DNA from 4 places in the Streptomyces sp. NPDC005302 genome. Region 1 is predicted to be linked to each of the others. Evidence: riboswitches for the same ligand, from Rfam matches in the RefSeq annotation. Region 1 holds a riboswitch; each other region holds the start of a gene.
What was found. Region 1 has a riboswitch for thiamine pyrophosphate ahead of thiC (phosphomethylpyrimidine synthase ThiC). Riboswitches for the same ligand answer to the same signal wherever they lie in the genome.
Positions count from the first base shown of each region.

Region 1 (3,202 bases):
GTACGGCTCAGTGCTTGCGGCGGCGGCCCTTCCCGCTCCTGGCCGGCATCCTGGCGCCCGCGGGCTCCACCGAGAGGGCCGGGGCCCCCTCACGGTCCGCCGCGACCACGAGAGCGGCCAGCGCGGTCGTCACCGGCACCGCGGCGACCAGGCCGATCGATCCGACCAGCGTGCGCACGATCTCCTCGGCGACCAGTTCGCTGTTGGCGACGGTGCCCACACTGCTCTGCGCGATCGAGAAGAGCAGCAGCAGCGGCAACGCGGCGCCCGCGTAGGCCAGGACGAGCGTGTTGACCACCGACGCGATGTGGTCGCGGCCGATCCGGATGCCCGCCCGGTACAGGCCGCGCCAGCCCATCGTGGGGTTCGCCTCGTGCAGCTCCCAGACCGCGGATGTCTGCGTCACCGTCACGTCGTCGAGTACACCGAGCGAGCCGATGATGACTCCGGCCAGCAGTAGACCGCTCATGTCGATCGACGGGTAGAGGCCGTGGATCAGGCCGGTGTTGTCGTCCGTGTTGCCGGTCAGGACGGCCCAGTCGATGAACACCGAGCCCAGGATGCCGATCAGCAGCAGGGAGAGCAGGGTGCCGACCACTGCCACGGATGTTCGGGCCGACAGGCCGTGGCACATGTAGAGCGCGATCAGCATGATCGCGCTGGACCCGACGACCGCCACGATCAGAGGGTTCGACCCCTGCAGGATGGCGGGCAGGATGAAGAAGTTCAGGATCATGAAGCTGATGGCCAGAGCGATCAGCGCCATGACGCCGCGCATCCGGCCCACCACCACGACGACCACGGCGAACAGGCCCGCCAGCAGGGTCAGCGGGAGCTTCCGGTTCGCGTCCGCCACCGAGTACTGGAGGTCCTTGGGGGCCGAGGGCTCGTACGCGACGATGACCTTCTCGTCCTGGTGCAACTGCCGTGACTGGTCCGGCTGGACGATCTCCGTGAACGTACGGCCCTTGTCCTTGCCGGTGTCGATCCGGATGGTCGCCCGCTTGCACTCGCCCGTCGCCTGCTGCTGCGCGGAGGAGCCCTCGGCCGTGGAGGTGTCGCCGGTCGGCGTCTCCCCCGAGGCGTTGACGGACTTGCAGTCCACCTGGACGATCTTGGTGACCGTCGCGTTCTGGGTCTGCCGGTCGAAGCCGACACCGGTGTGTTCGTGAGCCGGTGCGCCACCGGGCCACAGCACGACGAGGCCCACGGCGACCGCGGCCGCGAAGGGGATCAACACCGCGGCGATGACCTTGCGCAGATGCTTCGAGACGGGCGCCGCAGGGCCGTGGTTGTGGGAGTGCCCGTGCCCACCGCCGGAGCCGGGTCCGTGCCCGCCGCCCGGTCCGTGCCCGTGACCCTGACCCTGTCCACCACCAGACCCGCGCCCATGGCCGTCACCGGGGCCCTGCCCTTGTCGGTCACCGTCACCGGGGTCGCCGCTTCCGCTGCCCGGTCTCGGACCGGGGCGGTTTCCGGGGCCGGAACCGGGCCCGTATCCCTGGTCATCGGCCGACCCAGGTCCGTGCCCGCGACTGGTGCCGGGACCGCGTCCACGGCCGTCGTCGGAGCCCGGACGGCGCGGTGGCTCGGACGGGGGGAACGATGGCTGCTGGGTCGTTGTCACCGACCGATCATCGCAAGAACGGCAAGGGCCCCCTGTTCACCGCGCCAGATATGACGCTAGCGTGGAGTCACCTTTGCACACGCGGGAGCTCGGAGCACCGGGCTGAGAGGGCGCTGACCTCCGTCTTCGCGATGTTTCACATGAAACATCGGCGAACGGAAGCCGCTGCGTCGACCGCCGAACCTGTTACCGGGTAATGCCGGCGTAGGGAGTAGGTCTCATGACCAACAAGGACGTACGCACGCCTGCCTCCAGCCAGACGGACGGCACTTCGTCGCCGTCTGAGAACGATGAGGGCGGGAAGTCCATCGGCTGGCACAAGGCGTACGTCGGGGGTACGCGCCCCGATCTGCGCGTGCCGGTCCGTCAGGTGCACCTGACCAATGGGCAGTCCGTGACGCTGTACGACACCTCGGGCCCGTACACGGATCCGAGCATCGACACGGATGTGCGCCGGGGACTGGCGCCGCTGCGGGAGAACTGGATCATCGCTCGCGGCGACACCGAGGAGTACGCGGGTCGTCCCGTCCTTCCGGAGGACGACGGGATCAAGCACACATCGCCGCGCGGCGGTCTGCGCAATCTCGACGCGGTCTTCCCGGGGCGGCCGCGTCAGCCTCGACGAGGGCGATCCGGTCAGGCGGTCACGCAACTCGCGTACGCCCGCCGCGGCGAGATCACCCCCGAGATGGAGTTCGTCGCCATTCGGGAAAGCGTCGAACCCGAGGTCGTGCGTGAGGAGATCGCCGCCGGTCGGGCGGTGCTGCCCGTGAACGTCAACCATCCCGAGATCGAGCCGATGATCATCGGGAAGCGGTTCCTGGTGAAGGTGAACGCCAACATCGGCAACTCCGCCGTCACTTCCTCCATCGAGGAAGAGGTCGACAAGATGACCTGGGCGACTCACTGGGGCGCCGATACTGTCATGGACCTGTCTACCGGGCGGAACATCCACACCACCCGTGAGTGGGTGCTGCGCAACTCCCCCGTCCCCATCGGAACGGTGCCGCTCTACCAGGCGTTGGAGAAGGTCGACGGCCGTGCCGAGGAACTCACCTGGGAGATCTACAAGGACACGGTCATCGAACAGGCCGAGCAGGGCGTGGACTACATGACGGTCCACGCGGGCGTCCGCCTCGCGTACGTGCCGCTCACCGCGAACCGCAAGACCGGCATCGTCTCGCGCGGCGGTTCGATCATGGCGGCCTGGTGCCTGGCGCACCACCAGGAGTCCTTCCTGTACGAGAACTTCGAGGAGCTCTGCGAGATCCTCGCCGCGTACGACGTCACCTACTCGCTCGGCGACGGTCTGCGGCCCGGCTCCATCGCGGACGCCAACGACGCAGCGCAGTTCGCGGAGTTGAGGACGCTCGGGGAACTCAACACGATCGCGAAGCGTTTCCATGTACAGACGATGATCGAAGGCCCGGGGCATGTCCCGATGCACAAGATCAAGGAGAACATCGACCTTCAGCAGGAGATCTGTGATGAAGCTCCGTTCTATACGCTCGGCCCGCTGACCACCGACGTCGCGCCCGCGTACGACCACATCACCTCCGGCATCGGTGCCGCCAT
Region 1 is NZ_JBEXGN010000001.1:366,022-369,223, forward strand. It holds gene ABZT74_RS01610 (YibE/F family protein) at 8-1,627, opposite strand; TPP riboswitch at 1,699-1,855, shown strand; gene thiC (phosphomethylpyrimidine synthase ThiC) at 1,848-3,202, shown strand, end outside.

Region 2 (3,202 bases), on a different contig from region 1:
AGTTCGGCAACCGTCGTGACGAGGGCGGGCGACGACAACATGCCCGTCTTGACGGCCTGGACGCCGATGTCGTCGACGACACTGCGGTACTGGGCACGCACCGCGTCCTCGGACAGCTCCCAGGCCCCCTGCACACCCACGGAGTTCTGCGCGGTCACCGCGGTGAGCACACTCATCCCGTGGGCGCCGAGCGCCAGCATCGTCTTCAGGTCGGCCTGGATTCCGGCGCCTCCGCCGGAGTCGGATCCGGCGATCGTCAGGACGCGGGGCGGCGTGGTCATACGTGGGTTCCTCTCGGGGTACGGCAACGGGCCCGACGGTGCGAGGTGTTCCGGGCCGCCCTAGGCGCGGCGGCGCAGTCGCAGGGGCGTGTAGAGGGCGAGGGCGACGAGGAACGCGACGTAGTAGGAGAAGTCGGCGCCGTGCAGCGCGTCGGCCACCGGACCCACGTACAGGCCGGTGTCCATGAACGGAACGGCCGCGCCGAACGCGGCGACGAAGGCCAGCAGGGACGGCCACGCCGGGAACGGGCGCGCGGTCTCGACGGCGAGGTCGACGGGGGCACCGGCACGTTCACGGGCGCGGGCGATCCAGTCGACGACGACGATCGCGACGAACCCGGGGATCCAGTAGCCCACGAACAGCAGCACGTTCTGGAAGCGGGCGGTGGTGTCCGCCGCGTGCATCCAGAGCACGAGCGGGAACCCGAGCGCGGCGGCCAGCGCGGCCGCCAGCGCCACGGCGAGCAGTCCGAACGCGCCCGCCGCCCCGCCGCCCAGCAACTCCTCGACACCCGCCGCCGTCTGGTCGGTCAGCACGGACGCGCCCCACAGACCGAGGGCCTGCACGGCGACGAAGGACACGACGAGGCCGAGCAGGGTGCACCAGAACATCCGCGGACGGGAGGTGGCGCGCGGCAGATAGCGGCTGAAGTCACTGGCGTACGGAGCCCAGGACAGTGACAGGCTGAGCGCGATGGTGCTGGTGAGCACGAACGCCCCCATGTGGTCCGCGCCGGTCGCGGAGCCGGTGGTGGCGGGGTGGACGCCGTCCAGCATCCGCCAGGCGATCACGGCGAACGCGACCGCGAGCACGAAGGTCATGACGATCTGCAGGCGGTGGATGGCCTCGTAGCCGAGGACACCGAGTGCCCCCTGCGCCGCCATCATCACGAGCACGCCGACCCAGAACGGCCAGCCGCACAACCGCGCCAGCGCGTCCCCGCCGAACAGCCCGATCAGCGCGTCCCAGGCCACCGAGGACAGCCACTGGAGCAGTCCGGGCAGGGCGACCGCCCGGCCGAACGCGAGCCGGGCGAGCGGGAGTTGGCCCGTTCCGGTGAGGCCGCCCCAAGTGCTCAGGTAGGCGGTGGGCAGGGCCCCGACCACGGTCCCGAGGACGACCGCCGTGAGGGCGGTGCCGAAGTCCAGACCGAGCGCGACGCCGATGGTGCCGGTGAACACGCCCGTCATCGTGAGGTTCGGGGCGAACCACACGGTGAACAGGCGCCAGGGCCCGCCGTACCGGTTGCTCTCGGGGACGGGCTCGATGCCGTGCCCCTCCACCCGCAGATCGCCGGGAGCCGCGGGCATCGACCCGTCGAAGACGATCGGCCGGCTGTCGGCGGGCAGCCCGCCGGAAACATGCGCCAATGGCATGAAAGACATCCCTCCGCCAGTACGAACTGGTTCAGGTTCGACGGGTGTGATCTCAGCCCTCGGACGGGGCACCCCGTGTCCGGTACGACGGACACACTAACCCCATCCCCGCGCTCCTGTGTATGGCGGACCTGCGCCCATCGCTCCGCCCGCTCGGCCTGCTCCGCACGGACCGGCGGACCGGCGGACCGGCGGACCTCCTTCGCGAGGCGGGCCCGGGTCACCGCGAGCGGCCCGCGTCCGCTCGCGCCGCTTCCGCGGCCCCCGGTCGGGCCACCCGCAGCGCGCCGGGTGCCTCCCGTCGGTACTGTCGGAGGTGATCGCCGCCCGCTCTCCGTTCCCGGGTTCCCGGACCCGGGTGGCCGGGCGGAAGGAGGCAGGGCGCCGTGACCGTGATCTCCCTGAAGTCCGCGCAGGTGAACGAGGAGCTGACCCTTCCGTACGCCGAAGCCGGCTACCCCAGTGGTACGCCGGTCGTCTTCGTGCACGGTCTCGCCGACTCCTGGTGGTCCTTCGAGCCCCTCCTTCGACGCCTTCCGCCGTCACTGCACGGGTACGCGCCCACCCAGCGCGGCCACGGCGACGCCGGCCGCCCGCCGGACGGCTACACCCCCGACGACTTCGCGGCCGACCTGGTCGCCTTCCTCGACGCGGCCGGCATCCCGCGCGCCGTACTCGTGGCGGCGTCCACCGGCGGCGTAGCCGCGCGGATCGTCGCCGGCAGCCATCCCGACCGCATCGCCGGGCTCGTCCTGCTCGGCGTCCCCGGCACCCTCGCGGACAAGCCCGCGGCCGACGCGTGGCGCAAGCGCCTGGACGGTCTCGCCGACCCCGTGCCCCGGGCGTTCGTCGAGGAGTTCGTCACCGGCATGACCGCGGCCCCGCTCGCCCGCGGCTTCGTCGAGACGCTGGTCGAGGAGGGCCTCAAACTCCCGGCCCACGTCTGGCAGGAGACCGGGCGCGGTCTCCTCGACGCCGATCTCGGCGCGACCCTCGCGGGCATCCTGGTGCCCACCCTCGTCGTGTGGGGCGAACAGGACCGTTTCCTGACCCGTGACGACCAGCAGACGGTCCTGGACGCGGTCCACGGAGCCGACTTCCTCCCGTACGAGAACGCGGGCCACGCCGTCCACTGGGAACAGCCCGAGCGCGTGGTCGCCGACATCGCCGCCTTCGCCGCACGGATCGCCCGCCCCGGCACCAGCTGAACCCCGGTTCACCGAAGGCCACTTCGGCGCGTCGCACCCCAACGACGGGTGGGCGCAGGGCGCTGACCGGCGACGCCTGACCGAACGGCTTCCTCAAAGGCGTGTGCGAAACTGCCGCGATGACCGCAGAAACGATCACCGCGTCCGCCGCGGGCACCTGGACACTGGGCGACCTCACCGTCAGCCGCGTCGGCTTCGGCGCGATGCGCCTGACGGGCAGCGCGGCCTTCCACCACGGGACGCCGAGCGAGCGCGAGCGTTCGATCGCCGTGCTGCGCCGGGCGGTCGAGCTGGGCGTGGACCACATCGACACCGCCGCCTTCTACTTCTCCTCGC
Region 2 is NZ_JBEXGN010000014.1:78,646-81,847, reverse strand. It holds gene thiD (bifunctional hydroxymethylpyrimidine kinase/phosphomethylpyrimidine kinase) at 1-281, opposite strand, end outside; gene ABZT74_RS21565 (cytosine permease) at 342-1,658, opposite strand; TPP riboswitch at 1,650-1,744, opposite strand; gene ABZT74_RS21560 (alpha/beta hydrolase) at 2,045-2,866, shown strand; gene ABZT74_RS21555 (aldo/keto reductase) at 2,986-3,202, shown strand, end outside.
Region 2: linked by a shared signal. The riboswitch ahead of ABZT74_RS21565 (cytosine permease) and the one ahead of thiC (phosphomethylpyrimidine synthase ThiC) in region 1 are both predicted to bind thiamine pyrophosphate.

Region 3 (3,202 bases), on a different contig from region 1:
CAGGACCACGGCGCCGGGTTCGACGCGCTCCACGCGCGTGTGCGTGCGCAGTGTGGCGCCGCTGTCCGCGTACCAGCGGGCCATCGGCGCGGCCACCTCGGCGGGCAGTGCGGCGGCGAGCGGCCGGTCGGCGGCCTCGACGACCGTCACCGCGCAGCCGGCCTCGCGCGCGGCGGTGGCGAACTCGGCGCCGATCCAGCCGGCGCCGACGACCACGATGGCGTGCTGCTGGAGCAGGACGGGCCGCAGCCGGTCGGCGTCGTCCAGCGTGCGCAGCAGGTGCACCCCCGGCACGCCCTCGGCGCCGGGCAGCCGGATCGGTTCGGCCCCGGTGGCGACGACGAGGACGTCGTACGGGACGGGTCCGCCGGCCGTGTCGAGCTCGTGGTCCCCGGCGCGCACGCCGAGCGCCTCCAGGCCGAGCCGCAGGTCGATGTCCAGTGCCTCGAAGTCGACGTCGAAGGCGGAGCCCTCGGCCTTGCCGAGCAGGACGGCCTTGGACAGCGGTGGCCGGTCGTACGGCTGATGGGGCTCGGCGCCGATCAGCGTGACGGTGCCCGTGAAGCCCTGCTCGCGCAGGGCGACCGCCGTCTGCACCCCGGCCATGCCCGCGCCGACCACGACGACCCGCCGTGCCGTGGACCCCTGTGCCTTCGCCTGCGTCTGCTCGCTCACCTGATCACCATAGACACCTGACAATTCGTCAGTCAGCGGACGTGCGCGGTGATCTGCTGCACAGGGGCCGTCTCCCGCACCTGTTCGACCACGCTGGTGCCCGAGCCGGCCTGCGACTCCCAGGCCCAGGTCTCCTCCAGCCGCACCCGGCCGTCGGGCAGTTCGGTCACGAGGGACACGCAGTGCCCGGACGAGGTGGTGCCGTCGGCCTTGAGCTGGACGTAGCGGAAGTCGAGGCGGTCGCCCTCGCGGGTCCCGATGAGGTGTCCGCGGACGACGTCGCCGCCCGCGTAGTCGGCCCAGACCGTGCCGTCCGCCTCGCGGTAGGCGAACCGGGTGCGGGTACCGACCTGGCCCGGCGCCTGGTCGGCGACCGGGGCGAGGACGAGGCCGTCGAGCGAGCGTGCCATGGGCGGAGGCTCCCTTACCGAGTCCGTGGAGGGCGGGCTAGGGTGGCCACCGTAAAGCACTCGCGGGAGCCCGTACGCAACGGGCTGAGAGGGAGGCTGGGGCGGCCTCCGACCGTACGAACCTGATCCGGGTCATGCCGGCGAAGGGAGGGTCTGGACGCCCATGTCGCCTACACGTTCGTCCGACGTCCTCGTCATCGGGGGCGGGATCATCGGTCTCGTCACAGCTTGGCGGGCCGCGCAGCGCGGGTTCGGCACCGCGCTCGTCGACCCCGAGCCGGGTGGCGGGGCCGCGCAGGTCGCGGCCGGGATGCTCGCGGCCGTCACCGAGCTGCACTACGGCGAGGAGACCCTGCTCGGCCTCAATCTCGCCTCCGCGCGCCGCTATCCGGACTTCGCGGCCGAACTCACCGAGGCGACCGGCCAGGACCTGGGCTACCGCCGGTGCGGCACGCTGGCCGTCGCGCTGGACGCCGACGACCGCGCCCACCTGCGGGAACTGCACGCGCTGCAGAGCCGTTCGGGGCTCGACTCGGAGTGGCTGACCGGTCGTGAGTGCCGCCGTCTCGAGCCGATGCTCGCGCCCGGGGTGCGCGGCGGGCTGCGGGTCGACGGCGACCACCAGATCGACCCGCGACGCCTCGCGGCGGCCCTGGTCACGGCGTGCGAGCGGGCCGGGGTGAGCATCCACCGCACCTGGGCGGACCGCCTCACCGTCGTCCGTGACCGGGCCGCCGGTGTGGTCACCTCGGACGGCACCGAACTCGGCGCGGGCCAGGTGGTGCTGGCCGGGGGCAGCCTCAGCGGGCAGCTGGCCGGCGTCCCCGACGACGTCCTGCCACCGGTGCGCCCGGTGAAGGGGCAGGTACTGCGGCTGACCGTGCCCCAGCGGTACGCGCCGTTCCTGAACCGCACCGTGCGGGCCGTGGTGCGCGGCAGCCACCTGTACCTGGTGCCGCGCGAGAACGGCGAACTCGTGGTGGGCGCGACCAGCGAGGAGCTCGGCTGGGACACCACGGTGACGGCCGGCGGTGTGTACGAGCTGCTGCGCGACGCCCACGAGCTGGTGCCCGGGATCACCGAGCTGCCCCTCACCGAGACCCGCGCGGGACTGCGCCCCGGCTCGCCCGACAACGCCCCGCTGCTCGGCCCGACCGCGCTGGACGGGCTGCTGCTGGCCACCGGGCACTTCCGCAACGGCGTGCTCCTCACGCCGGTCACCGGCGACGCCATGGCGCACGTCCTGACAACCGGCGAACTCCCCGACGACGTCCGCCCCTTCAGCCCGCGGCGCTTCGGCGCCACCGCCCTCACGGAGCAGCCCGCATGAACATCGTCGTCAACGGAGAGCGGCAGCGGATCGCCGCCGGGACCGCGCTCGACACCCTCGTCGCCACCCTCACCCCGGCACCCTCGGGAGTGGCCGCCGCCCTGAACGAGACCGTCGTCCCGCGCGGGCAGTGGTCGTCCACCTCGCTGGCCGAGGGCGACCGCGTCGAGGTCCTCACCGCCGTACAGGGAGGCTGACCCATGGCCGACGACCCCTTCGTCCTCGGGGGGACGACCTACGCCTCCCGGCTGATCATGGGGACGGGCGGGGCGCCCAGCCTCGACGTCCTGGAGCGCTCCCTCGTGGCGTCCGGCACGGAGCTGACGACGGTCGCGATGCGGCGCGTGGACGCCTCCGTGCACGGCTCGGTCCTGTCGGTGCTCGACCGCCTCGGCATCCGGGTCCTGCCGAACACCGCCGGCTGCTACACCGCGGGCGAGGCCGTTCTGACGGCCCGTCTCGCGCGCGAGGCGCTCGGCACCGACCTGGTCAAGCTGGAGGTCATCGCCGACGAGCGCACCCTGCTGCCCGATCCGGTGGAGCTGCTGGACGCGGCGGAGACGCTGGTCGACGACGGCTTCACGGTGCTGCCCTACACGAACGACGACCCGGTCCTCGCCCGCAAGCTGGAGGACGTCGGCTGCGCCGCGGTCATGCCGCTCGGCTCGCCCATCGGGTCCGGGCTCGGCATCCGCAACCCGCACAACTTCCAGCTGATCGTGGAGCACGCGGGCGTGCCGGTGATCCTGGACGCCGGGGCCGGTACGGCGTCGGACGCCGCGCTCGC
Region 3 is NZ_JBEXGN010000004.1:166,845-170,046, forward strand. It holds gene ABZT74_RS07455 (FAD-dependent oxidoreductase) at 1-675, opposite strand, end outside; gene ABZT74_RS07460 (hypothetical protein) at 708-1,085, opposite strand; TPP riboswitch at 1,138-1,251, shown strand; gene thiO (glycine oxidase ThiO) at 1,249-2,415, shown strand; gene thiS (sulfur carrier protein ThiS) at 2,412-2,612, shown strand; gene ABZT74_RS07475 (thiazole synthase) at 2,616-3,202, shown strand, end outside.
Region 3: linked by a shared signal. The riboswitch ahead of thiO (glycine oxidase ThiO) and the one ahead of thiC (phosphomethylpyrimidine synthase ThiC) in region 1 are both predicted to bind thiamine pyrophosphate.

Region 4 (3,202 bases), on a different contig from region 1:
GACGGTCGCCGCGTGCACGGCGAGGATCGCCCCGACCGCCGCGAACTGGATGATCGTCAGCACCGCCGCCGTCCCGAGGTCGAAGATCTCGGAGGTCTGCCGGTAGATCTCGACCTCCAGGGTCGAGAAGGTGGGGCCACCGAGGATCTGCACCACACCGAACGAGGTGAAGGTGAAGAGGAAGACCATGAGGGCGGCGGCGGCCACGGCGGGGGCGAGCGCCGGAAGCGTCACCCTGCGCCAGGCCGCGAGGCGCGAGGCGCCGAGCATCCGCGCGGCCTCCTCCTGCCGCGGGTCGAGCTGCGACCAGAGCCCGCCGACGGTCCGTACGACCACCGCGTAGTTGAAGAAGACGTGTGCGAGCAGGATCGCCCACACCGTGGTGTCCAGGCGTACGCCCCACAGCTCGTCGAGCAGCCCGCCCCGGCCGACGAGGGCGAGGAACGCGGTGCCCACGACGACGGTCGGCAGCACGAACGGAACGGTCACCACGGCCCGCAGGAGCTGTTTGCCCCGGAACTCGAAGCGCGCGAACACGTACGCGCCGGGGAGCGCGATCAGCAGCGTGAGCGCCGTGGAGGCGAGCGCCTGCCACGTGGTGAACCACAGCACGTGCCGGATGTCGGGCTGGGCCAGGACGTCCCAGAGCCGGCCGAACCGCCAGCCGCCGTCGACGTGCAGCCCGCGCGCGACGATCGCGACCACCGGGTAGGCGAAGAACACCGCGAAGAACGCGACGGGCAGGGCCATGAGGCCGAGCCGTGTCGCGCCCTGCCGCCGGGCCGCGCGCGGGTTCCGCCCGGCTACTTCAGTACGAGCGAGGTCCACGACTTGACCCACTGGTCGCGGTCGGCTGCGATCTTCGCGGGGGCCAGGGTCTCCGGGTCCTTGGCCTGCGGGCCGAACTTCGTGAACTCCTCGGGCACCTCGGCGGTGTCGGTGACGGGGTACACGAACATGTTCAGCGGCATGTCCTGCTGGAACTCCTTGGTCAGCAGGAAGTCGACGAGCGCCTTGCCGCCCTTGGTGTTGGAGGCGTTGCTGAGGAGTCCCGCGTACTCGACCTGGCGGAAGCAGGTGCCGTCCACGACGCCGGTCGGGGCGGTGGTGGGCTTCGGATCGGCGTAGACGACCTCGGCGGGCGGCGAGGAGGCGTACGAGACGACGAGGGGCCGGTCGCCCTTGGCCTTCTTGCCGCCGGCCGACCCGGAGAACTCGTCGTTGTACGCCTGCTCCCAGCCGTCCACGACCTTCACGCCGTTGGCCTTGAGCTTCTTCCAGTAGCCCTGCCACTGGTCGTCGCCGTACTTCGCGGCGGTCCCGAGCAGGAAGCCGAGACCGGGCGAGGAGGTCGACGCGTTCTCGGTGACGAGGAGGTTCTTGTAGGCGGGCTTGACCAGGTCGTCGAACGACTTCGGCGGCGCCAGGTCGTGCTTGGTGAAGTACGCCTTGTCGTAGTTGACGCAGATGTCGCCGGAGTCGATGGGCGTGACCCGGTGCCTGTCCTGGTCGACGCGGTACTGCTGGGCGATCCCGTCGGAGCCCTTGGCCTCGTAGGACTGGAAGAGCCCGTTGTCGAGGGCCCGGCTCAGCAGGGTGTTGTCGACGCCGAAGAAGACGTCGCCCTGCGGATTGTCCTTGGTCAGGATCGCCTTGTTGACGGCCTGCCCGGCGTCGCCGTCCTTGAGGACACGGACCGTGTAGCCGGACCGCTTCTCGAAGTCCTTGAGCACGCTCTTGGAGACGACCCACGAGTCGTGGGTAACGAGCGTGACGGTCTTCGGGTCTCCCGAGGCGCCGGCGTCGGACGAGCCGCACGCCGACAGGACGGGCAGCGTGACGAGGCTCAGCCCGACGGCCGTCGCCGCGAACCGCTTGCTGGTGGTGCTCACTGATTCCTCCTGGCTGACCAGGAAGAGACGCGGCCCTGCCCGGGAACTCTGACGGATCCCGGGCAGGGCGCAACAGCTTGAGTGATGACCGAACTTCCTACCCAGAATGACCTGGGCAAGGTTCAGAGGGTCTGCGGTCTGTCCCGCACTCTCAGCGCTGTGGCGCTCCCCTGTCGGAATATGAAGATGTGAAGGGTATGACGTTGTACGGACGCGTCTCAGACTACCGCTCGGTCGCGGCGAGCTGACCGCACGCTCCGTCGATCTCCTGTCCGCGGGTGTCCCGGACGGTCACCGGCACGCCGTGGGCGGCGATCGCCTCGACGAACGCCTTCTCGTCCTCGGGCCGCGAGGCGGTCCACTTCGAACCCGGGGTCGGGTTCAGCGGGATGAGGTTGACGTGCACCGGCTTGCCCTTGAGCATCCGGCCGAGCCGGTCGCCCCGCCACGCCTGGTCGTTGATGTCCCGGATGAGGGCGTACTCGATGGACAGGCGCCGCCCGGACTTCGCGGCGTACTCCCATCCGGCGTCCAGCACCTCGCGCACCTTCCACCGCGTGTTCACGGGGACGAGGGTGTCGCGCAGCTCGTCGTCCGGAGCGTGCAGGGAGATCGCGAGACGGCACTTGAAGCCCTCGTCGGAGAACCGGTTGATGGCGGGCACGAGGCCGACCGTCGACACGGTGATACCGCGCTGCGAGAGGCCGAGGCCGTCCGGCTCGGGGTCGGTGAGGGCCCGGATCGCCCCGACCACGCGCTTGTAGTTGGCGAGCGGCTCGCCCATCCCCATGAAGACGATGTTGCTCAGCCGCGCCGGGCCACCGGGGATCTCGCCGTCCCGCAGCGCCCGCATCCCGTCGACGATCTGGTGCACGATCTCGCCCGTCGACAGGTTCCGGTCGAGGCCGGCCTGTCCGGTGGCGCAGAACGGGCAGTTCATCCCGCAGCCGGCCTGCGAGCTGATGCACATCGTCACCCGGTCCGGGTAGCGCATCAGCACGGATTCGACGAGCGTGCCGTCGAAGAGCCGCCACAGGGTCTTGCGGGTGGTTTCCTGGTCGGTCGACAGATGCCGGACGACGGTCATCAGCTCGGGAAGCAGCGCTTCCTGGAGCTTGCCCCGCGAGGCGGCCGGGATGTCCGTCCACTGCTCGGGGTCGTGCGCGTACCGGGCGAAGTAGTGCTGCGAGAGCTGCTTGGCGCGAAACGGCTTCTCACCGATCGCGGCAACCGCCTCTTTGCGCTCGGCAGGCGTGAGATCGGCAAGGTGCCGCGGCGGCTTCTTGGCTCCGCGCGGCGCTACAAAGGTG
Region 4 is NZ_JBEXGN010000009.1:228,695-231,896, reverse strand. It holds gene ABZT74_RS16485 (iron ABC transporter permease) at 1-828, opposite strand, end outside; gene ABZT74_RS16480 (thiamine ABC transporter substrate-binding protein) at 804-1,892, opposite strand; TPP riboswitch at 1,969-2,074, opposite strand; gene rlmN (23S rRNA (adenine(2503)-C(2))-methyltransferase RlmN) at 2,116-3,202, opposite strand, start outside.
Region 4: linked by a shared signal. The riboswitch ahead of ABZT74_RS16480 (thiamine ABC transporter substrate-binding protein) and the one ahead of thiC (phosphomethylpyrimidine synthase ThiC) in region 1 are both predicted to bind thiamine pyrophosphate.